Regions from separate parts of the Mangrovibacterium diazotrophicum genome, predicted to be linked through region 2. Evidence: riboswitches for the same ligand, from Rfam matches in the RefSeq annotation. Region 2 holds a riboswitch; each other region holds the start of a gene.
What was found. A riboswitch is a leader RNA that binds a small molecule or an ion and turns the genes downstream of it on or off. The one in region 2 is predicted to bind cobalamin.

Region 1 (6,113 bases), 1.9 Mb from region 2:
CGAACTCAAACCTGAGCTTAACGAGAGGTGAATGGAAGTTACAACGAGCCTCAGAAGTTGAAGGCACAGGCGCTGCGATCTCGCAAAAAGACTTTGACGATTCAAGCTGGATTCCTGCAACCGTGCCGGGTACCGTTTTAACGAGTTATGTAAACATCGGAGCCCTGCCCGATCCCAATTATAGTGATAACCAACTCATGATTTCGGAATCGTTTTTCTATTCTGATTTTTGGTACCGCAACGAATTTGAGGTTCCTGCAAATTTTAAAAACGATAAACTGTTTTTGAATTTTGATGGCATAAACTGGAAGGCCGATGTATTTGTGAATGGTAAAAATGCCGGAAAAATTGAAGGTGCATTTATCCATGGCAAATTTGATGTTACCGATTTAATTACGCCCGGACAAAAGAATTCATTGGCCGTTTTGATTCACAAAAATGATAACCCCGGTGTGATTAAAGAGCAAACTCAAAAGACCCCGGATAAAAATGGTGGTATTTTGGGCGCTGATAACCCAACATTCCATGCGTCAATTGGATGGGACTGGATTCCAACCATCCGTGGCCGGAACATTGGAATCTGGAACGATGTATTCTTATCAACCGTTGGGCCGGTTAGCATCGAAGATCCATTTGTTTCAACTGATTTAGCACTACCCGATACCTCAGCTGCAGATATTAATGTGGAAGTGTCGCTTCGAAATAATTCATCCGAAAACATCGAAGGCGTGTTGAAAGGCAATTATGGAGATATTGCTTTCGAAAAGAATATCTCGCTCAAAGCTAACGAAGTTAAGTCGGTCGAATTAAATCCTTCGAATTGTCCTTCCCTGCATTTTGAAAATCCAAAACTTTGGTGGCCCAAAGGATACGGAAGTCCGAACCTATACGATGTTAACCTGAAATTTGAGGTAGGTGGAACTGTCACTGATTCCAAAGAATTCAAATCAGGTGTACGCGAAATGAGCTACACCGAAGAAAACGGAATATTGAGTTTATTCATCAATGGCAGACGTTTTATTGGCCGTGGTGGCAACTGGGGATTCTCTGAATCGAACCTGAACTACCGCAGCAGAGAATATGATATTGCTGTGGCCTATCACGCCGATATGAATTTTACGTTGATTCGCAACTGGGTAGGGCAAATCGGTGATGATGAATTGTACGAAGCATGTGACAAATATGGCGTCATGATTTGGCAGGATTTTTGGCTGGCCAACCCTTGGGACGGACCGGATCCGGATAACGATGGCATGTTTATGGAAAATGCCACAGATATGGTGAAACGAATTCGAAACCACCCTTCCATCGCCATTTATTGTGGCCGGAATGAAGGTAATCCGCCCATGTCACTGGACACTGCCTTAAACAACCTGGTTTCTAACCAACATCCGGGGCTACATTACATTTCACATTCGTCGCGTGGAGTTGTAAGTGGCGAGGGTCCCTACCGCGCCCTTCCTGTAAAAACATATTATACCATTAACGGGCTGGATAAATTCCATAGCGAAAGAGGAATGCCCAACGTGATGACTTATGAAAGCTTAAAGCAAACGTTACCGGATTCCGCTCTGTGGCCGCAAAACAGGTTGTGGGGCGTTCACGACTATTGTTTGGAAGGAGCACAAGGAGCAGCTTCGTTTAACCAGATAATTGAGAAAGCGTTTGGAAAAGCAAACGACGCACAAGAATTTACGGAACTCGCCCAGTGGATCAACTATGAAGGCTACCGGGGTATGTTTGAAGCAAGGAGCCAATACCGGAAAGGCCTGCTATTGTGGATGAGCCACTCGGCCTGGCCTTCGATGGTATGGCAAACCTACGATTACTACTTCGAGCCAACCGCAGCCTACTTTGGCGTTAAAAAGGCTTGTGAACCGATACATATTCAATGGAATCCGGTTACAGACGAAATTGAGGTCGTAAATAATTATGGACGGGATAGAACCGGGCTTGCCGTTAAAGCTGAACTCATCAATATGGATGGGGCTATTGTTTGGGAATCTGACTCCACAATCGATAGCGATGAAGACTCAACCGAAAAATGCTTTAAACTGGAATTTCCAGCAAACTTGTCTGAAGTTCATTTTATAAAACTCACATTAACTGACGGCGACAAGGTAATTTCGGATAATTTTTACTGGCGTAGTTTGGAAGAAGGAAATTACCAGGCGCTAAATAACTTGCCTAAAGTGAATTTAGAAAACAGTACTACCGTATCGAAATCGAACGAAGCCTGGTCGCTTACAACCATCTTGAAAAACACATCAGATACGCCGGCGCTCATGGTTCGGTTAAACGTGGTTGGTACAAAATCCGGAGAACGGATCCTTCCGACATTCTATAGTGATAATTATGTCTCGCTAATGCCTGGAGAAGAAAAAGAGATTACAGTGAATTTGAAAAATGAAGACACCAACGGAGAGGAACCGAAGGTTGAAATTACAGGATTTAATATTGCTCAAAAATAGATCTTAATAAATTACGGATGTAATAACATCCATCGGATCGGATTCGAATCGAACCATCCTAGCTTACAAAAAATGCCTATAAGTCATTGGACTATAGGCATTTTTTTTGTGCTTACAGATGGTTGATCATGACAGTCTCTCTATGTGCATAAAACGGTAAAACTAAACCATCTCAAAATACCGAAATGAGACACCTATGAGACTAACTTCCCCTACCTGCTATTCTTTGAAAAAAAGTAACTAATATGGGTAAACAACCTTATCGTTTTCTCAGACTTTATCATTAATTCGTTCCAGGAAAACCTAAGAATCAAAAAGAGGTAGAACACGAGCAAACTTATAGCGAACAATCTTCCCTCGCAGCTTCCTTATAGCAATTGCCATTTGATTTTTCCCCGTTTTAACAGATATTCCCAACCGATCAGCACATTCGCTGTATTTCAATCCTTCAAACCAACATAGAATGTAAACCGTCCGACACCTTAATTTTTTTGAATAAAGACCAGTCAACTGATTGTTTCGTTTAATTGTCAGTTAAATAGCAGCTATTGCAGATATCCGCATCTTATTATAAACAATAAAATAATTGCATTAATACACTTTTTCAAGCCCTTTTTTATATAGATTTGCCTCCAGTTGGTGGATTCCTCCAGTCACAGGAGGAGCCTTAATATGGGAATCCGGTGCTTCTTTTATAGAAAATTCCGGAGCTGTACCCGCAGCTGTAAGTCCATTAAATGTTTTTCGGGAATACTCTTGCCACTGTTCGGATTTGCCGAATGGGAAGGCCTCGAAAACGGACGAGCCAGAAGACCTGCCACAATTAATATTACAATGCTTTCGGGAATAAAAGCAAATGGACAACCAGGTTTGGAATTCATTTACTTACTTTTTTGTATAAGCTGAGAAGTACATTTCTAGCTATTTCCCAAGCATTGCTTTTGACTAGTTTTTAAAATTTAAATAGTAAAAAATGCAAAAGCAAGCTGTTGTTATTCTTGGTCATGGTAGTAAATCCATTCAGGCGGTTGAAGATTTCAACTTCATTGTTGCCTTGTTGAAAGAAAAAATGGATGGTCAGAACGTATTTGGCGCTCATATGGAGTTGGCTTCTCCATCTTTGGAAGAAGTTGTTGCCGAAATCGCTAAATCCGATGTCGTCCGGGTGGTGGTTATCCCCTACTTCCTGTTCAATGGCAATCACATCAAAGAAGACATTCCTGAAATTCTGGCTCAGCTGAAAGTGAAACACCCGCAATTAGATTTTCACTTTGGCAAGCCCATCGGCCGAGAACCTTTGATGGCCGAAATCATGTACCGAAAAGTACAGGAGATCGCCTGATGACTAAGAAAAGAGTCGCGTATCTCGGGCTTGGTATCTTCCTTCCGGGAGTGGCCAACAGCATGCATATTGCCGAAGGTTTTCTGCCTGCCTCATGGTGCATTGTCTGGTGGGCCGTTTACCTGGCGGTTCTCATCGCCGGCTTTTCCAGGCTCAAGCAAACAATTAGCGAGCATCCCAACGCCAAATTGCTTTTTGCAGCAGTTGCAGCCTATGTATTTATTCTGAGCTCGCTGAAGTTACCCTCGGTCGCCGGAAGCAGTTCACACTTAACCGGCATTGCGCTTGGTGCCTTGTTGTTTGGAGCGTCATGCATGTCGGTCGTTGGCCTAATCGTGTTGCTGTTTCAAGCATTGTTGCTCGCTCACGGCGGATTGACTACGCTTGGAGCAAATGGTTTTTCAATGGCCGTTTGCGGTGCTTTTTCGGCGGTGTGGGTTTTCCGCTTGCTGAAGGGAGTAAAAACTCCGCAATGGCTCGCTGTTGGTGGAGCATCATTTGTATCAAACCTGGTTATTTACAGCTGCACATCGGCGCAACTGGCCGTCGCATTTGCAGATTCAACGGCAGCATTTAATAGCAATCTGATCAAGTTTCTATCCATTTTTGCGGTAACCCAGTTGCCTTTGTCCATCATCGAATCGGTCTTTACCGTACTGGCCTTTCAATACATACAGCGAACCAATAAAGCAGAAATTCAAGAACTCAATCCGAATCTTTATGAAACGAAAAACAGTCATCTACCTGCTTAGCGGTTGTCTGCTGGTTTTGCTAATCCAATTTTTAGCAACCGATCTGTTTCCCAATTTTTCGGGAAGCGACGATCAGTCGGTTGAACTGATTCAGCAAATAGCCCCCCAGTATCAGCCATGGGCCAAGCATTTAATCGAGTTTAACCAGCCTTGGGCCGAGCCGGTGTTATTTGCTCTTCAGGCTATCATCGGGCTCAGTGTTATCGCTTATTTCGTTTGGAAGCAAAGCAAAAAGAAAGCTTAATGTGGATTACTGAGATCTATAAACACGATCACCGCTTGCAACAGCTGTCGCCTGCCGTTCGGGCTCTTTATTGGGCTCCGGCTATGGTTTTGGCCCTGGTGTCCGGTTCGGTCTATTTCGACTGGGCCATGTTTGCGCTGATCAATATTGGCTTATTGGGAATTACCCGGATTAGCTTGTCAAACTTGACTCGACTATACCGCATTCCGGTTGCCTTTATTCTGCCAGGATGTTTCGTGATTGCACTCGAAATTCCGGCTCAGCAAGCCTTCTTCACCGTCGGGCAATTGCCAATTGGCTTTTCATCAGGCGGATTACAACTGGCAAGCTTGCTGCTCAGTCGAAGTTTAGCGCTCATCAGCATTCTGTATTTCATCTTGCTGACGAACACGATTTCAGAATTGGCAGAACTAATGAGAAAGTGCCGGATTCCGGCCTTGTTCATCGATTTATTCGTGATCACATTCAAGTTTATAGAGAATCTTCGCCAGACGAGTTTCGAAATGTATCGGGCTCAAAAATGCCGTTTGGGCTACTCCGGAAACGGGAAACGGATTCCGCTTTTTGCCAGCTTAATGGCTGCTGTATTTCAGAAATCCATGCAGAATGCCAAACAGCTGGAAACGGCCTTGCAAGCGCGCTGTGCCGGAGAAAATTATTGCTTTCTACAGGAAGAACGGCAATTTGCGTTCTCTCAGTTATTCCTTCCGGTGGGACTGGCCTCCTTGGCTGGCGCCTTCCTTTTAATTTGCTGCAACTATGGCTGGTAACTTGATTGAACTAAAAGCAGCAAGCTATAGCTACCCAACAGGAAAGCAGGCAATAGCTGAAGTTGACCTGGCGCTTCCCGAGGGCAAAAAAATTGCCTTGATGGGTGCCAATGGTGCCGGAAAATCAACCTTGCTGCTTTTGTTGAATGGAATTTATAAACCCACGAATGGCGAGCTCCACTATCGGGGAAAAGAATACCGGTACAACAGAAAAGCGTTACGGGAATTGCGGCAAAAAGTGGGCATTGTTTTTCAGGAAAGCGATAACCAGTTGGTGGCTCCATCGGTTTACGAGGAAGTGGCTTTCGGCCTCAGCAATCTGTATTCGGATAAAAAGTGGATTCGTGAGCAGGTTGAAAAATATTTGGATTATTTCGAGTTGCAGGAATTGAAAAATCATTCGCCCCACCAACTGAGTTCGGGACAAAAGAAACGTGTTTGCCTGGCTTCCGTGTTATCCATGGAGCCGGAGCTGATTGTTTGCGATGAACCGGCTTCGAATCTCGATCCGCAAAATGCCCGCCTGACTTTTGA
Region 2 (6,113 bases):
CGATTTCAGCATTGGGTACATGACCCGCGGAAATCCTTATTTCAACCTTCTCGTTGGTAACGAGGATAATAGCTTCTTCAATTACAAGGTCGATTAGTCACTTCTGGCTTTTTAAAATCTAGTGTGTCGCACGTTCTGCGGGCGATCTAGCGATGTGGTCGCATTCCGTCGAAAAATAAATTAAGACAAAAGTATCTTAATTTGAAATCCGGCGTAGATACAACTAGAACTTACGCGCCAGTACCATAGATGTTAAATGAATACTCCAGCTAATTAAAATTTGGAGGATATCATCATGGGAAAAGTGAAAGTTGTACGTTGTAGTGATGCAGGATTAGATTGTAGTTTTGTAGGTCGCTCCGAATCAGAAGAAGAATTACTCAATCAAGTAGCTAAGCATGCGAAGGAAGCTCACGGGATGGAAATTAACGACGAGTTAATTCAAAAAGTGAGATCGATTATGCATGAAGAAGAACATGTTAGCTGAACTGTTCTTCGCTAAATTGTTTCTACGCCGAACAAGAATAGCGGCGACATATCTCCACCCTCCTAGGATACCACTATTCTTACCGCTCTCCAACTCACCTTCAGTTTTTTCTCCAGGTGTTGATAAATCTGCTCTACCAAGTTCTCAACCTAAAGTGAAAATCTAATGATAACAACCTTTGTTAAGCATGCGGTCAAAGACTTTGACAGTTGGAAGGCTGTTTACGACAAGTTTATGCCGATGGCTAAGGAAAAAGGCGTTCGGCACGAACATGTTTTTCGCGACCCGAATGCGCCCGATCAGGTAATCGTCACTCATGAGTTTAAGTCGATTGAAGAAGCTAATGATTTTTTCAGTTCAGAGGAATTGAAAAATGCGATGAAAAATGCAGGTGTCGCCGGAACACCTGAAATATGGTTTGGTGAAGATCTCCGAAAGAATGTGCATTAACCTTTTAACGACTTAAAAATGAAAGAAACACTATCAGAATCAATTGTCTCCCTAAAAAAGAAAGTCAAAGGCAAAGTGATCATGCCTCAGGATCGGGAATACAACGAAACACGTCAGATCTGGAATGCCATGATCGACCGGAAACCCGCAGTGATTGTCCAGTGCAAGGATGCTAATGATGCAGTCATGGCACTTCGTTATGCGAAGGAAAACGATTTGGATTTGTCCATTCGCGGAGCTGGCCACAACATTGCGGGAAATTCGCTTTGTGATAATGGGCTGCTTATCGATTTTTCAACCATGAAGAATGTTCGGGTGGATGCCGGTAAAAAGAAGGCTTACATCGAACCGGGTGCCACTTTGGGCGATGTCGATCAGGCCTGTCAACCCTATGGCTTAGCTTTCCCTGTGGGAATCAACTCAACAACCGGAATTGCCGGGCTGACACTCGGTGGCGGATTCGGCTGGTTGTCGCGTAAATACGGGATGACCATCGATAGTCTGGCTTCAGTAGATATGGTCACAGCAGAAGGTGAAAAGCTCCATGCCAGTAATAATGAAAATGCAGACCTGTTTTGGGCAGTTCGCGGTGGTGGCGGAAACTTCGGAATTGTCACCCAGTTCGAATTTAACCTGAATTATATTGGCACCGAAGTGTATGCCGGTTTAACCGTATTTCCCATTGCACAGGCAAAACAGGTTTTACACAAATACCGCGATTTCATTCTGTCAACACCCGACGAATTTAACACTTGGGTAGTCATGCGTAAAGCACCCCCGCTGCCGTTCCTGCCGGAGTCGGTTCATGGAACGGAGGTCGTAATAATGGCGACCTGCTATTTTGGCGACAGTGCTCACGGAGAGAAACTGGCTGCCCCGATCCGTGATTTTGGCACTCCGGTCGGTGAACATCTGGGAATGGTTCCCTACATCGGCTGGCAGCAGGCGTTTGATCCACTGCTAACCCCTGGTTTCCGGAACTATTGGAAGTCGCATAATTTCACACACCTGCAAGATGGTTTGTTTGATGCCATGATTGAATACACGGGCAAACTACCATCGCCGCACTGCGAGATCTTTATCGGGGTCGTCGGAGGTAAAATGAACGAAGTTCCTGCTGATGCCACGGCCTACAGTGCCCGCGACATGAAGTTTGTTATGAATGTTCACGGCCGGTGGGAAACCCAAAGCGAAGATGAAAAGTGTGTCTCCTGGTCCCGCAATTTCTTCAAAGCATCAGCTCCGTTTGCGTCGGGAGGGGCTTACGTGAACTTTATGACCGAAGAAGAAAACGACCGGATTAAAGCAGCTTACGGTGTCAACTACGAGCGATTGGCAAAGCTTAAAGCAAAATACGACCCGCACAACACGTTTCATATGAATCAAAATATTAAACCATAGGCGTTTTGTATTGATGAGGATGTGAGTGAGATTGGCCGGAGCCTTTTATAGGTTCCGGTTTCATTTTAGTCAAACTGAAACAACTAAACCATTATGGATGCAGAAGAATTGAGAAGGCTGCAGTCGCCTTTGAAAACAAAATACAAAGAAGAGCCAGATACCGCGATGGTTACCTTGAAAGCGCAGGCTCGATTGGCCGATGGCATTAGTTGCCGTGTGGAGACGGGGAAAGCGTTGGTAACCGCCGGATTGCACCCGGCAACGGGAGGGAATGGAATGGCTGTTTGTTCGGGCGATATGTTGCTCGAGGCTTTGGCTGCCTGTGCCGGAGTAACGCTGAATGCCGTGGCGACAGCCATTGGTGTAGAGCTGAAGGATGCGGTTGTGCGGGCAGAAGGCGATCTCGATTTCCGGGGAACGCTTGGTGTTTCGAAAGAGGCTCCGGTTGGTTTTTCCGGTATCCGGTTGTTTTTCGACTTGGATACAACTGCCGATCCGGAGAAAGTATCGAAGCTGGTTGAGCTGACAGAGCGCTACTGTGTCGTCCTGCAAAGCTTGAAAAATTCACCTGCAATGACCGTCAGTTCCTCGGTTTCAAAATAGGCGGGTTATCTTAAATTTTCCCACGAATTCAATTTTGTTTCTCCATTAGAATCCAGAATTTCTATTTTTGTGCCGTTATGGTTCCCGAATCTTTCACGAGTTTCGGATGAAAAGGGAATCCGGTGCCCGGTGATGAAAAATCCCGGAATTCCGGAGCTGTACCCGCAGCTGTAAGTTCCATTTGTGTTCAAAAAAAAGATGCCACTGTTTCAACTCCAATGAAACGGGAAGGCTTTTTTGAACGGAACAAGCCAGAAGACCTGCCATAAACGACGACAGTATTCCACGCTTTCGGGAGTTAGAGCAGCTGTAACAGAAACCAATTTTATACTTTCTGATAGACGGAATATTGTTGTTTGTGTGATTTGAAACGAACAAACAGGACATGATCAACAATTTGAATTTGGGCATCGATGCTCTAACCGTCATTGGTATTGTTGCTGGTTGCAGCAATTTGAATACGCTTGTGATAAAACGAGGCACGGCACTTTGGTCCGCATTTGGCTGGACGCTCTTGAGCTTGTTTTTCCTCGGTGCAACTATCTTGTTTCAAGAAGGAATTCCGGCATTTGTGGTTTCGGCTCCTTTTTTGGTGCTGGCAATTTTGACGGCTTGGCAACTGGGACGAGCTTCGGCCTACGCGACGCTTGGAAGTACGATTTACTACGCCGTTTTTCTGGGTACTTACCTGGTGAAAATGGGAATGGAGCGGGAGGTCCGGGCGTTGATGTGGCAGTTAATTGTGCTTGTGTTGACAGCGGCGCTGGCGCTTGTGCTGGTTCGGAATAAGAAGTTGCAATTGCTACGGGTTGCGCTCATTCTGCTTTTTATTTTGGCCGCTTTTCAATTCACGGAAACGCTGCAACTTTTCGCCGGAGCCGATCAGAAACCGGATCTGGAACCGATCTCCACAGCTTACGAAACCGTGAATGGTTGGATCCTTTCGGGCATTTTGCTGCTTGTCTTCCTCCTTGGTTATTTAAAAACACCTCAAAACAAATCATAGATGAAATTTCTGGAATCTCTTTTATACCAGGCGTCCACATTGCTGTTGGTGCCTGTAATGATCTGCATTGTGCTTTGCGGCCTGTGGCTCATTTTTCAGGCGGGGCAGAGCCTGCGCCTTTATCGTGTACGCCGTTCGAAGACATTCGAAGCCGGTGCCAGTTTCAACCAACAACTGGAGTTGATTTTTGCATCGAAGCCCGGCGTCGAGCTGGCCGAGATTGAAGTCGTGCAGTACCTGCGCCTGTGGGAAATGAAGCAGAATCATTCGTTGAAATTACTGCGGCTGGCCATCAAAGCCGGTCCGACGCTGGGGCTGATGGGAACCCTGATTCCGATGGGAACGGCATTGGCATCGCTGTCGCAGGGCGATATGATGGTCATGTCGGTGAACATGGTTACGGCCTTCACCACAACCATCATCGGTCTGGCTTGCGGATTGGTTGCCTATGTGCTGGTGATGATCCGGCAGAACTGGTACAACGCCGACCGCCTGCATTGCGAGGTTGTTGCCGAGAAAGCGCTGCTCAACCTGAAGGCGCATGGTCACTTTCAGGGGAAACAATCATCGGAAGTTAAACACAATCAATTCAACTAAGCATGCGCATATTAAACAGACAAACGCAGAGGGCGGAAGACGGGCTGGACGACGACCCAATGAGCGGTGTTGCCAACCTGTTCGATGCCAGTGTGGTCTTTATCGTCGCGCTCATTTTCGCTTTGTTCATGGCCTTCAATATGGTCGACATGTTCGACCCAAATTCGGAAGTGACGATTACCAAGAAAGGCGCCAATGGCGAGATGCAGATCATCACCAAGAAAGGAAAAGATGTGAAAATTGAGAAAGTCACCCCGCAGGAAGCCGAGGGAAAAGGGCTCCGCTTGGGAACGGCTTACCAACTCGAAAATGGAAAGGTTATTTATGTGCCTGAGAACGAATAAAACAAAATACACGATTTTACTGCTCGCTATGCTGTTGCAACTTGCTTTTAGCAGTCGCACTGTGGCCGAAGCAAAGCCGTTGCGGGTGTCGCTGCTGCTGTCCGACTCGTACACGCAGCTTGGAGAGCGGGCTGCGGAGGCGATTAAGGTTGCAACGAAGGATGGAAAGCCGATTGAAGTGCGGGTGTTTCCGTACTCCCGTTATTACCAGCAGGAAAAACAGTTTGTTGCTGAAAGTGATCTGATTTTTGCGGACGTACTTCATGCCGAGATCGTTAGCCAGGCGGTGAAAGAGCTTAAACAGGCAAGCCGGCATGGTGCGAAAATCTACGCTGTCGGTGCAGATAAACTCGCCGACAGCCCCGAGGGCGTGCAGCTAAACTACGATGCGCAGGTGCTGGATTTCTACAGCCAGTCGGGAAGGGAGAACCTGAAGCGCATGGTGCTCGAAAAGCTGCGAACCGACCTGGCCTACCCGGTGGCAAAGCAACAGGTGCTGCAAATTCCTGAATATGGTTTATACAACACGGAAGATGGTCAGTTTTACAGCACACTTGCTGACTACCAGGCTCATCGCCGGACGCAGGAAGCGGGCAACCCCTGGGTGGGGCTCAACATCTGGCGCAGCGATATCCTGTCGGAGCAGATGGAGTCGGTGAACAGCCACATTCAAAAGCTGGAAGAGGCCGGTTTCAATGTATTGCCGTATTTCGGTCAGGTTCCGTTGGACGAGTTGAAAACCTACTTTTTCCGCCAGGATGGAAAGCCATTGCTTTCAGTAGTTGCCGGCATGTCGTCGTGGTTGGGCGTGAACCCCGATTTGCAGCGCGAGACATTCAAAGAGCTGAATGTTCCGGTCATCAACCTGGTGCAGGTAAATGATACGCTGGAAGCCTGGGAAGACAGTGAAACCGGTATCGCCCTGTATAAACGGACGAACGCGCTCAGCATTCCGGAGCAATCGGGGATGATTCAGCCCATCGTGACTTCGGTGAAGGATTTTGACCCGGCCACCGGGGCACAGGAAAAAGTGCCGGCCCAACGGCAGTTGAAACGCTTCGTGGATCGGGTGAAGGCCTTTCACCTGCTTCAAACCAAACCCAACAGCAAAAAACGGGTCGCGCTGATTTACTACAGTCACCCGCCGGGCAAGGAATCGCTGGGAGCGAGCTACCTGAACGTGATGCCGCAAAGTTTGCACAACATGCTGAACCGGATGCAGACC
Region 3 (6,113 bases), 510 kb from region 2:
AGCAGCAAAGCTGCCAGTCCAATCACGGCTAGCAACCATTTCAGGTATTTCGGGTTATTTTTCAATATGCAAATTCCAAGTTTTAAATTCCAAATTCTAAGAGCCTCAGCTAGCTTTCTTCTCTCCTTTTCATACCCTCCCAGCACTCACAATCATTCAGATTGACCTCAGCGAAAAGGTAATTGCTAAAACTCGATCCCTTTCCGGCTCGGAATACCTTGCTGGTAGGGATGTTTAACCATGTTGATTTCGCTGACGTAATCGGCCCGTTCAATCAGCTTTGCCGTGGCACCGCGACCAGTCAATACAAGCTCAGTTCCTTCCGGTTTCTGATTCACGAAGTCCAAAAGTACATCTTCTTCCAGAAAACCGTCGCGAACAGTGATCAGAATTTCGTCCATGATCATCAAATCAGGCTTTGCCGTTTGCAGGTAGCCCGACAAAAACACCAAAGCTTCGGCCACCTGTTTTTGCAACATTTCGGGCGTCACTTCCTTGTTGAAATGCGGGTGGCCATCGGTAAATCCGAAAATGGTTGCACCCAAGGCTTTCAGGCTGTCAATCTCGTGATAGCCGTACAATTCAGGGCGTTTCATAAAGTGGCAATAGGTCACTTTAAACCCCTGCCCCAACGCCCGAGCACCCAAACCAACCGAGCAGGTCGTTTTCCCCTTCCCAGTTCCGGTGTATATGTGAACAAGTCCTTTTTTCATTCTTAATTTATTTAGTGTTGAGTCGTGAGACACGAGTAATAAGACTTCTTTTCTCATTTAAACACAGAGTATCCAATGCGTTGAAGTGAAACGACCACTGAAACTGCGACTTTCTCACTCACGACTCAATACTCGTGTCTCACGACTTTTTAATTATAAATCAGTCCAATCATTTGCTCCAGCGCATCAACGAAATCGAGCGGCGTGGGGCTGCATGTTTTTTCAGAATCGAGTACAAAAATTTTCTTGTTTTTCACCGCATTGAGGCTCTTGTAGCTCTCCCACTTGTCCTTCTCATCGGCGCTGAGTGAGCCCATCAGAATGACAAAAATGACATCAGGATTGCGTACCAACACACCTTCGCGGGTGATGCTTCCTATTTCCAGGTCACCGGCAATGTTCTCGCAAGCCGAGAAGTCGATAAAGTCCTGCATAAAGGTATTTGGAACCACCGTAAACAGCGGATTGGCACCAATCTGCATAAACACCCGTGGCTTGTGATCAGTCTTTGGAACTGTAGCCATCACCTTTGCCAAGCGTGCCCGCGACTCTTTCACCAACTTTTCAGCCAGTTCTTTTCGGCCTATCTTTTCACCCAAACGAAGTAAATATTGACACATCTCCTCGTACGATTTCGGATAAGGGAAATACATGGTTTCTACGCCAAGTTTCTCAAAAGTCCGTGTCGTTTCGGGGCTGGTCAGCGAACTGGTCAATACCAAGTCCGGCTTAAGCATCATGGCTTTCTCCAGGTTCACTTTTACGGCCGAGGCCACCACTTCAGCATCATCCGGATCCTGCAAGGTGCAGAAACTGGTACAGCCTACCAACAGATCTTCGGCGCCCAACATGTACAGACTTTTGGTCAGCGAGGGAGCCAGCGAGATAATGCGCTTAGGCGTCTGCGCCTGCCCCGACAACACCAAAAGGGCAAATAACAGGGATAAATAAAATTTCAATTTCTTCATTAATTCAAGGGTAAATACCAGTGGTTTTTATCGAAATAAGACTGTCCGTGTTTTACGGATACACGATGCCGAAAGATTGGACCGTCGATCACAAAGCTGTGAAACTCGCCATTCTCGGCACAAATGTCCACGCCCTCCATCGCCTCCAGCTCAGCAATCATCTGCGCGTCGAAAATTCGGCCCAGATATGATTGCGGCAGCGGTTCATTCCGCACAGCAACCACCAGCGGCTGATAGCCTTCCAATAACAGTTCGCGTGCCAAACCATTGGTCGTGTTACCCCAAATCGGGAAAATGGCTGCGATACCCATTTCGCTGCAAACACGTTCAATCCAGGTTCGATGCTCCATCAGGTAGATGTCCCCAAAAACAACACCTTCCAGACGCTCAGCTTTCAGTTCGGCAATGGCTGCTTTGAAATCTTTTTCGTACTCGCCGTTGCGCGTTTCGGGTTGGATGAGACGCAAACCCAAAGCATCGGCCTGCCGCTGGATGAGTTCTTTTTTCAGCCCGTGTGAACGGGATAACTGCGAATCGCGGTCGCACATGTTCAGCAAGCCCATCACCCGGTGGCTTCCTGATTTGAGCGTACGATGCAAAGCCAACATACAGTCCTTGCCGCCGCTCCATGAAACAAATACATTCATTTCGCTTGAATCGATTATGATCCGGGGATAGATAGAGATGGAATGTGTATTCCAACGATCTTGTTCCCCGAAGATCCGGTTAATACTTGTTGTTTGCGGCAGGTCTTCTGGCTCACCTCCTTTCTGCGGCCTTCCCATCCCGATTGCAATCGGAACAGTGGCGATGGTACAGAAAGTATTACGAGGTTTACAGCAGCGGGGACTGCTCCGGATTCGCACCGGATTCCCTTATTAAGGCAGCTGCTTCTTGCTAAATGAAAGCAGCAAAGCCACCGAAAACTGGCTCAAAAGTAGGAAAATTAGTGGAAGAATGTCGAAAGTGCCGTTCAATTAAGTGATCAGTTACAGTAAACAGTGTTCAATCTGACGTGGACAGTTTTCGGTCAACAATTGACGGCTTTGAACCCTATTCCAAGATTTCAAAAAATTCCGAAATGAATTCAGAATGACATCTCAAACTTTCCGGATATTCCTCCGTTGCGCAAAATGATTATCGATTTTGAGATCGTTTTATCAAACTGAGAAACAGAAGCGATGATGCCAAAACAAACATCTACTGATTATGTGCGACTTACGCATGATGCTACTTTTCGGCACACAAATTGGTTTTAAAAGGACAGTTGCAACATAGCATGAGATCTTCGAACGAGAAGAGAAAAGGAAACAAGATTGAATAAAGTTTAGAAAGATTAAGCCATGATCAGAAAACATGTCAGCAACATATTTATCGCTTTAGCCATGTTACTTGCTGTAATTGCCGGCGGAGTTTATTTTATGCTCTATGCCATTTTTTCGAGCCCTTACAGCAGGGTACAGGCAAAGCCCATTGAAGTTTGAATTCTGAAAAGAACAAAGATATCCCTTACCTCGAATAATTGCGTTAAACAAGTCGAAAGCCGCTCCTGCCACTCAGGACGGCTTTTCTTTTTTTTACCGTTTGTGCTTATTCGAATTCCAGCTCGCCGCTTTTTACTTTTTCACGTTGGCGGAATCCGAGGTTGTCGAGGAAAACGATGATGTTTTGAGATTCGGCTTCCTGCACGTCGTAATTTTGGTCGGCGTAGCGGGTAACTACCTGGTAAGCCGAATATTTTTTCTGCAGTTCCACAAACCGTCGAATCTTATCCCAATTCACATGATTTTTGAAACGTCCCAGCTTGAAGTAAGGGTAGCCGGGCGTAAAGAAATAGCAGGATAGGTGCCCGTCGGGCTCTTCAATAAGGTTTAAACGCAGCTTTTTATCACCACTGAAGGTTTGCCAGCGATGTAAAAACACGAGCGTACCGGAAGCATTGCACTTTGACTCAATTTCGAGGTAAAACACCAAAGGTTCCATGTCGGGATCATCCGGTACATCTACCGAAACGCCGATCCATCCTTTGAAATACTTGTCGATAAACTCCTGGTTGTATAAATCTGCACTAAAACTCATGGCTGTTCTCATTTATTTTCTCTATCCAACGAACGACTAAAATTATCCAATTAAAGCGAAACGATACTAGCATTTTAACAAATGATCGCTGAAAGGGTTGAACATTCGCTTCAAATCGCGAAAACGACCAGCACAAAAATGAGTGTGAACAGAAGAATTCCCAAACAATATGATGCCAGGGCCAGAAAAATGACCTTCCACTTTTTCATTTGCCAAAACAACTGCACAAAAACCCAGCAATACAAACCGATCGATATTAAACTTGAAATCGCGGTCTTGCCGGGGTAATCCCCCTCAAAAATATATAACAAGGGGAACATTGCCAGACTAACCACCAGTCGTTGTGCTGAAACAAAGGTGATAATCACCAAATTCTCGGCAAAACTGTAGCCCCGGCTTCGAATCAAAACAAAGGTGCAGACCGCCAAAAAGGGGATCGATAACAAGATAAAAAGCGAATATTGATCCTCGAAAAAATTGTAAATCAACAGCGTTCCATGGGCAATTTCATCCTGATTGGCACTTAAATCGGTAAACAAATGCATGCCGAAATAATGATGAACAAAAGCATAAATGGTAGCCAGGATCACCACCAGCGAAACAGGCTTAAAATGATGTACGCGCTTTCCCTCGATAAACTCCCGGATGGAATGGCCCGGGCGGGTAAACAGCTCTTTGATCGTATAAAGCATACCCGAATCGAAATTCAACAGGCCTTGCTGCAAATCGTAACCAATAAAGCGCAGGTTTATTTTCTGAACACCGGCTTCCTGCCCGCATTGGTTGCAGAAGTTTCCTTCAAATTGATTGTCGCAGTTTTTACAGGTTTGCTGCATGCGCTTCACTTGTTTTGAAAATGGGCGGTTTCAATCAAAGATACACGAAATCTGCGTTTTACACGTGCTAGAGGTTGATGACTTTTTCGGCTACTTTCTGAAGTTCAATAATGTCCATCATGGTCCCTTCAATACCGGTTTCCCTTTTTTCCAACAGGTCGTAGTATTTCAGGCAGGTTTTACAGGCCAGCAAACGGACACCTTTTTTCTCCAGAACTTTCAGCTGTTCAATCACCGGCGATCCACTGCAAATGAGCTGCACGCCGCCATTGTAAAAAGCAATTACGCGGGGCATTTCGCTTTCTTCGGCCAACAATGTCAAATAGTTTTTGAGCAGTACGAGACCAAGTTCATCATCTCCCTGTCCCATTCCTTTTTGGGTAATCTGAATGAGGGTATTCCTGAAGTTTTCCATGATTTTGTTTTTCGGCAAATTTAGCCTAAAACGAACAAAAGTGTTCTATCAAAACGCATCCTTTAAAGCCTGAAAAGCTAGGATTAGTTCTCTGGTCACCGGCCCGGGGGTGCCTTTACCCACCTTTCGTCCGTCAATCTGAACGATCGGAAGAATATGTTTGGTCGTGCTCGAAAGAAACACCTCGTCGGCGCCGTTGAGCAATGCCAGGCTCACTTCCGCCTCGGCATGCAACAAACCGTGATGTGCCAACAACTCGATGACCAGCCCACGGGTAACTCCCATTAATACGTCATCGGCCGGCGTAATCACCGTATTGTCCTTCACCACAAAAACATTTCCCCGCGAGGTTTCCTGCACCGAATACCCGTTGTGAAACAGCACATCCACCACCCGATCATCCGTCTGTTCGTCCATCCAAAATTGCCCCGCCAGGTAACTAGTCGACTTGGCTTCGGGCATAAACCGCCGAAAGTTCTTTAAGGCCAGCCTGGCTCCTTCCTCGTACAACACCGGGTCGAAAGCGGGCATATCCGTCGGAAAAACATACAAACTGGCATCGCGGAAACCTTTGCCTGCAGTTGCATGAGGCAAGGCAAAAAGCTTCATGTACGCATGTTCCAAATGATTCCGTCGAATCAGGTCGCCCACAATTTCGTCCAACTGATCGTCGTAGGAAATTTTTAGTTTCAGCAGCTCCAGGGTATGCCGAAACCGGTTTAAATGCCGATCGCCATAAAAAGGCCTCCCGTGGATAATCTCGAAGAACTCGAAGCCTCCGTAACCGCGGTTTATCGACAGACTGGTAATTGGTATATTGATTTGGGATAGGTCTTGAAAGACACCATTATTAAATCCGATCATAGTTTTCTTGTTTGTTAACACCAAGATACAAAGCTTTTTGTGGTTTCACACTGAATCGGCCTTCTAAACGAAATATTTTTAATATACAGATCGATTTATCTGAATAATAAATACTATTCAAAGGATAATTTCAGAGAATGGCAAAACCAAATGCAACCAGTAGGAAGCACTTTTAATCAGTTACTTTCAGAAACAAAAAGCACTCGCTGTTTCCAGGAGTGCCTTGTCGTATGCGGTA
Region 4 (6,113 bases), 510 kb from region 2:
TTACTCGAGTCTCGTTAGTTTCTTTTAACTAACGAGTTGCACAGGGTACAACAACTAATGACCATTAATGACTACTCAATGACAATTGAATGACCACAAATGACCGTTTCAACTCGCGACTCGCATCTCATGACTCATGACTTCTTTTAACCACAGCGGGTAATGATTTTCACAAGGTAAAAACTGAACACTGCGACTGATCACTTCTTATCAACCGTGCAGGAGCAAACATCCTCCACGTAGCGCCAGCTGATGGTATCGCCGGGTTTTACGATTTGGCTGATGGCCAGTTTCGGCTTCTCCCCATTAACGGTGTAGTACCAGGCCATTTCACCACGGACACCATTCACGCCATTAATACCGGTTACAAAAACATACTGGCTGACCGGGTGCGTTTTAACATCGGCGGCATATTGCAAGGCTTCGAGAGCAGTCATTTTCTCCTGACATTCAACCTGAACTGTTTCTGTTTTCTTTTGCTCGCCGTAGTTAATTTCAACTGTCACGAACCGGGATTTACCGGCCACTGCTGCCAGGCTGATGGTCAACATCAGCACAACGGTTGATAAAAATGCGGTTAGTCTCATTTTGGGTTTGTTTTGGTTTTTTATTGAAACACGAACACTACCCCTGCAAAACAAGGGTAGCATTCGCATTTATAGTCAATTTATACTAGTCTAAAAACAAAGCCATAGCTGGCGCTGCACCGACTGTCTTCGTATCCTCGTAAGTTCCGTCTGCACTGTAAATTTGCATTGTACCCTTTGTGGTGCTACCGTTGCTTACAAACACATAAATATCTCCGTTTTCTGGATTCACAGATACACCGTTGATACCAGTAACATCACTCAATAAGGCTGTTGATTCAAAAGCACCCGAAGCAACATCGAAAATTTGCACTCCTCCAACCAAATTCCAGCTGGCATCATAGCTCGCAGCTACAACGTATACTTTCGTCTCATCCTTGCTTAACGCAATAACCGAAGCGTAAGCAGTGCTCACATTATCCAAATCATAAACCGTTAATACATCTGTTGTAGTATTGATGTAACCCAAACCAGTTTGTGTTGCAGCGTGTGTATATGAACTAATCAAAGCAACGTAAAGGTTTCCACTGTCATCTTTTATTAAGCTGCTTGCAACTGCCGGAGTTTCGATGTAACTGATAGCTTCTGTCGTCAAATCTATAACTGCAACCGATTGGCTGTAGTTCAGTGCCGCATACAGTTTCCCGTTCGAGATTTGAAGTCCTTCTGGACCTCCCGGCAAACTGATTGTTTCTTCTACGTTGCCCGTCAGTACGTTGTATTTTACGATGTAACTGTCTGGCAAATCAACCCAATCCGGATTTGCTCCCCAGCAAGAAATGTACAGGTAGTCACCGTATCCTGCACAGGCACGTGGTTTCACGATTGATGTTGTGATGGTGTCCTGGATAACGAAAAGCTCATTTACTAAAATAATATTGTCAGGCTCATTATTCATTAAATAAATTGTCCCATCGTAATTGTACGCAAATTGAGGAGCTGAAGTAATTGGTGAATAATCATTCTGAAGTTGGTAATAGTACTGCGTTACTTCGTCATCGGTATAATTGTACTTTGTGATTGACGAAGATCCAACTCCGTAGCCACCATAGTTCACAATGTAAGCACCTTCAATCTGATCGCTGTATGATGAATCTCCGTTGTCATCATCGTCGTCGGAACATGAGCTAAACAAAGCTACTGAGGCCAAAAAGAAAGGTAAAAGTTTAAGTAATTTTTTCATGATGTATCTCTATTTGTTTTTATTGAAATTTAAATCCGTAGAAAGGGTGAAACGATAGTTTCGCCCCCACATAGCATAGTCTGGCTGATTTTGATAATCTTTATCCAACAGGTTATTGATCGCAAAACTCAGTTTAAAATCCTGACCTTTTATTTTCAGCCCGCGTGACACGCCACAATTCATCAGAACATAAGCATCCAAAACCGTTCCATCAGGTGATAAAGCGTTACCGGTATGATCTGCCAAACGCTCGCCCGTGTATACGGCATCCGCAAAAGCCGACCAAAGTCCCCGTTTCGCCATCAGGTACGCATTCCCCATGTGTTTAGGCGTATAAATCAGCTCGGTCCCAACCAAACTCGAAACTTCGTCTTCTTTTATTTCAGTTGGGTTGAAGGTGTAGTTTAGTCGAAAGTTCATTGTCGTTTTATTCAGGAAAATATCGCTATTCGAAGTAAATTCTATCCCTTTACTAATCACCCGAGAGCGGTTTTCAGGTTCCCAACCCACACTTCCTGGTCGCCATTCAATCCAATCTTTCACATCCATATAAAAACCACTGACTTTGATGTCTGACTGGAATGAAGCCGAGCAATATTGATACTGGAGTGCCAGCTCATAATTCATTCCTTTTTCCGGCTTCAAGTCAGCGTTACCAACTTCAGGCCAAAATCGGTCGTTAAAGGTGGGTATGCGATAGCTTTTCGCCAGATTACCGGTTAGTTTAAACGCCGAAACATCCGTAAGCAACAACCGGTACTCGGCTCCAAAAGAAGGTGTTAGAGGCGCTTTGAAATCAGTCACCAACTCCTGACGCAGGTTCAAGGTCAGCTTCAAGGTATTCAAAGGCAGGTAAAAAGACGATAGGTAGAAAGATGCTCGCTGTTCATAGTCGATATCATCCGACGAGTAAGCATATACATTCGGTTTGATGTAGGTATATTTTGCACCAAACTTGTAGCCAAAGTTAGCCTGCACATCCTGTTTGGCCTCCACCTCTGCGATCAGCCGATTTGTTCCGATTTTCTGCAATTCATTTGAATTGTACAGCTGCATGTCATGCACAAAACCCAAGCCTCCTTTATATTGAAGGGCGTGTTTCCGGTTCTCATATTCCGACCAGATGCGGATGTGTTTATTATCCAGCGTCTCTCCTGCTGCATTTAATGGATGTTCACTCATCAGGGCCTGTACCTGGTGCCAGTCGTGTTCCAGCCAAACCGCCGTTTTCCACCATTCTTTCGCATTAAACCGGTAATTCAGTTCCTGTATCATTCCCATGTTCTCGATCATCGCATTTTGCTGGTCAAACTTTTTCCCATCGCTAGGCCGTGTAAACGGAAAGTCGTTCTTTAGCATGTGATAGTACAACCGTGTAACCGACTCAAACTTGCCATTTCCAACAAACACCTTGGCCCCATACAATTGCTCACCAAACGATCCTTGCGAAACAGTTGCTTTTACGCGGGCACCATCCGTCCAATCGTTGCTCAGGCCCAGGTAAACAGCACCACCAATCGAACCGGAACCGTTCACCGCCGAGGATGATCCGTACTGCAAATCAATACCATCGAACAAGTAGACCGGCACACTCGAAAAATCGGAATGCCCCAGCGTCAGTGAGTTGATGTTGATACCCCCAAAGTTCACTGAGGTGTGATCCGCAGCAGTTCCGCGAATCCGGATTGTTGACAAACCACCTGCATTTGACTTCAGATAAATCGGCGTGAATTGCATCAATAATTGATCGAGGGCCCCCGATTGGGCAGTTTCAATTTGATCAGTGGGGATGGACTCCACCTTTGCACCAGCCTGGTACTTTTTGTAAGGGGCATAGGTCGCCACCTCGTGTAAGAGAACAGAATCGGCCAATTGCTCTTCCTGGGCAAACAAACTACCCGATAAAAAAGCCAACAAACCAAAAGATAGAACAAACCTTCTCATTTCTTTTTTCAGAATATGAGCTTAGGATAAAATTGTGAAAAATACCTGATTATACTATTTCACCAGCTTTATTCCCGAAGCTATTGTTAATACTTAAAAAGATTATGGCAGGTCTTCTGGCTCACCTCTCTTTCTGATGCCTTCCCGTCTCGCTTGTTTGGAAACAGTGGCAGGGGTTTCAGAAAGATTACCGAGGTTTACAGCTGCGGGTACAGCTCCGGATTTACACCGGATTCCCTTTTCATCCGGATCCGACAACTGCCGGATCGCTGGAACCAAATCCGCGACAAAAGTAGGAATTATTTTTGTCGGACTTCATGAAGTCCTTAAAATTCCTTAAAAATTCAAGTTCTGCTAACGATCACCAATCACCGGAAAGACCATCCGTCAGTGCTCTGTTGTAAACATCCAAATCGAAGCTGTATAGATAAGGTGCCTTGTAGGCAACACCTGTCCGGCGTTCGGGCAATCGCTTCACAATTTTGTAGCTTAATATTTTACGTTGGAAGTTGCGACGATCGAGTTCACGTCCCAAAATCGTTTCGTAGAGCTTTTGCAGCTCGGGCATGGTAAATTTCTCGGGCAGCAAGTTGTAACCAATTGGTTGATAGCGCAACTGCAAACGAAGCGTTTCCAATGCCGCTTCCAAAATTTCGTTGTGATCCATCATCAGTGAGCAAACTTCCTCAACGTTCTTCCATTCGCATTTCGACGAATACAAATCAGGCTGCGGGTTGACTTTCGAAAACTCGATCAATGCATAAAAACCAACCGACAAAAAGCGTTGATTTAACCAATCGAAGTTCTCCATGCTGATGCCTGCTTTCTGCATCGAATCGGGTTTGAAGCCGGGGTTTTTCCGCTCCGGATCGCTGAATACACGGAATTGTGTCAGGAAGATTTCGTCGACTCCGGTTCGTTCCTGCAGAATGCGGGTAGCTGCCTCCTCAAGTGTTTCTTTGTGGCGAACAAATCCGCCCGGTAATGCCCACTCTTCGAAGAAGTTTGACTCGAGCAACAACACTTTCAACTGGTTTTCGTGAAATCCGAAAACCACACAGTCAATCGATAAATGAGACAGGTATTCTGAAGAAGGAGAATTCAGGTTGATTTCGCTTTTGATAGTCATGCTAGTTAAATAATTTAGCTCAAATTAAACATTTTCAGCAGACTTCTCAAAGATTGTGTCACTGAAACATCATTTAACGATTCTTCATCATTTTCTCGCTAACCAAAAAGATCACCGGTTTATTGGAATACGGGTTGATTCGGGTGATTACCGGGGTCTTGTAAACCTCTTCGATCGTTTCGAAAGTAAGTACATTTTCCGGTTTTCCTTGCAGAAATATTTTCCCCTCCCGGAACATAATTAACTGATCGCAGTACTCGGAAGCCAAATTGAGATCGTGAACAACCATCAAAACTGTTAATCCCATTTCGTCATTCAACCGTTGAAGCAAATTCAGAATGCGTACCTGGTGGGTAATATCGAGGTGGGATGTTGGTTCATCAAGCAAAAGCAACTCCGGTTCCTGTGTTAATGCCCGGGCAATGGCTGCACGTTGTTGCTCACCGCCACTGAGCTCGGTCATCAGCTTGTCTTTGTGCTTCAAAACACCGGTCAACTCCATGTATTTTTGAGCCAGCTCGTAGTCTCGTTTCGTCTCGAAAAACTGAAATCGTGAATGATACGGCATGCGCCCCATCAGCACGTAATCCTCGACAGTGATTTGCCCGGCATCAACCGTTTGCGTAACAATGGCAATATTTTGCGCGCGTTTTTGCAGCGAGAGTTCTTTCAGATTTTTACCCTGCAGGCGAACTTCTCCCGCCAAGGTTGAAAGTGTCCCGGTGATGCCCCGGAACAAGGTCGTTTTGCCCGATCCGTTCGGGCCGATGATGCCGGCAAAAGTTCCCCGCTCCAAACTGAAGCTGATATCCGACAAATGGAAGGACGGATAGCCACAGGAGAATTGCTTTATTTCGAAGAAGTTTGCGCTCATACCAGGTTCTTTTTACGGCTCATCATCAAAATAAACACCACCCCGCCGATGATACCGGTAATAACGCCAATCGGCAGTTCGTTGGGCGCAATAATGGTTCGGGCAACCACATCCGAGAGAACCAAAAACGACCCGCCAAACAGAAACGAACTGATCAGCAGAATGCGGTAGTCAGATCCGAAAACCAATCGCAACAGGTGCGGAATAATGAGGCCCACAAAGCCGATCACACCGGCAACTGCTACACAAATACCCGCCAGCAAAGAGGCCAAAATAAAGAGCACCCTGACTGCCACATTGGTATTGATTCCCAGATGCATTGCTTTTTCTTCACCCAAACGCAAAGCATTTAAAGGTTGAACGAAGAAGTACGACAGCACCAGCACAATCAAACTT

Region 1: it holds a riboswitch for cobalamin, as region 2 does, so the genes downstream of both, BC643_RS03540 (sirohydrochlorin chelatase) here and BC643_RS11225 (hypothetical protein) in region 2, are expected to answer to the same signal.
Region 3: it holds a riboswitch for cobalamin, as region 2 does, so the genes downstream of both, BC643_RS13165 (Dph6-related ATP pyrophosphatase) here and BC643_RS11225 (hypothetical protein) in region 2, are expected to answer to the same signal.
Region 4: it holds a riboswitch for cobalamin, as region 2 does, so the genes downstream of both, BC643_RS13195 (TonB-dependent receptor plug domain-containing protein) here and BC643_RS11225 (hypothetical protein) in region 2, are expected to answer to the same signal.

Annotation. Positions count from the first base shown of each region.
Region 1 is NZ_RAPN01000001.1:895,148-901,260, forward strand. It holds gene BC643_RS03530 (glycosyl hydrolase 2 galactose-binding domain-containing protein) at 1-2,471, shown strand, start outside; gene BC643_RS23720 (sigma factor-like helix-turn-helix DNA-binding protein) at 2,775-2,981, opposite strand; cobalamin riboswitch at 3,092-3,307, shown strand; gene BC643_RS03540 (sirohydrochlorin chelatase) at 3,445-3,813, shown strand; gene BC643_RS03545 (energy-coupling factor ABC transporter permease) at 3,813-4,565, shown strand; gene BC643_RS03550 (energy-coupling factor ABC transporter substrate-binding protein) at 4,534-4,809, shown strand; gene BC643_RS03555 (energy-coupling factor transporter transmembrane component T family protein) at 4,809-5,579, shown strand; gene BC643_RS03560 (energy-coupling factor ABC transporter ATP-binding protein) at 5,569-6,113, shown strand, end outside.
Region 2 is NZ_RAPN01000001.1:2,840,374-2,846,486, reverse strand. It holds gene BC643_RS11250 (DUF3352 domain-containing protein) at 1-97, shown strand, start outside; gene BC643_RS11245 (DUF1059 domain-containing protein) at 296-487, shown strand; gene BC643_RS11240 (antibiotic biosynthesis monooxygenase) at 653-937, shown strand; gene BC643_RS11235 (FAD-binding oxidoreductase) at 956-2,338, shown strand; gene BC643_RS11230 (OsmC family protein) at 2,432-2,941, shown strand; cobalamin riboswitch at 3,004-3,223, shown strand; gene BC643_RS11225 (hypothetical protein) at 3,327-3,947, shown strand; gene BC643_RS11220 (MotA/TolQ/ExbB proton channel family protein) at 3,948-4,544, shown strand; gene BC643_RS11215 (DUF2149 domain-containing protein) at 4,547-4,888, shown strand; gene BC643_RS11210 (cobaltochelatase subunit CobN) at 4,854-6,113, shown strand, end outside.
Region 3 is NZ_RAPN01000001.1:3,347,796-3,353,908, reverse strand. It holds gene BC643_RS13180 (FecCD family ABC transporter permease) at 1-65, opposite strand, end outside; gene BC643_RS13175 (cob(I)yrinic acid a,c-diamide adenosyltransferase) at 186-713, opposite strand; gene BC643_RS13170 (ABC transporter substrate-binding protein) at 863-1,681, opposite strand; gene BC643_RS13165 (Dph6-related ATP pyrophosphatase) at 1,681-2,328, opposite strand; cobalamin riboswitch at 2,409-2,620, opposite strand; gene BC643_RS23400 (hypothetical protein) at 3,025-3,165, shown strand; gene BC643_RS13160 (hypothetical protein) at 3,272-3,760, opposite strand; gene BC643_RS13155 (DUF3667 domain-containing protein) at 3,871-4,596, opposite strand; gene BC643_RS13150 (DsrE family protein) at 4,664-5,011, opposite strand; gene BC643_RS13145 (aminotransferase class IV) at 5,060-5,875, opposite strand.
Region 4 is NZ_RAPN01000001.1:3,354,464-3,360,576, reverse strand. It holds gene BC643_RS13205 (DUF4430 domain-containing protein) at 201-587, opposite strand; gene BC643_RS13200 (YncE family protein) at 673-1,770, opposite strand; gene BC643_RS13195 (TonB-dependent receptor plug domain-containing protein) at 1,780-3,714, opposite strand; cobalamin riboswitch at 3,804-4,009, opposite strand; gene BC643_RS13190 (NUDIX hydrolase) at 4,076-4,843, opposite strand; gene BC643_RS13185 (ABC transporter ATP-binding protein) at 4,917-5,717, opposite strand; gene BC643_RS13180 (FecCD family ABC transporter permease) at 5,714-6,113, opposite strand, start outside.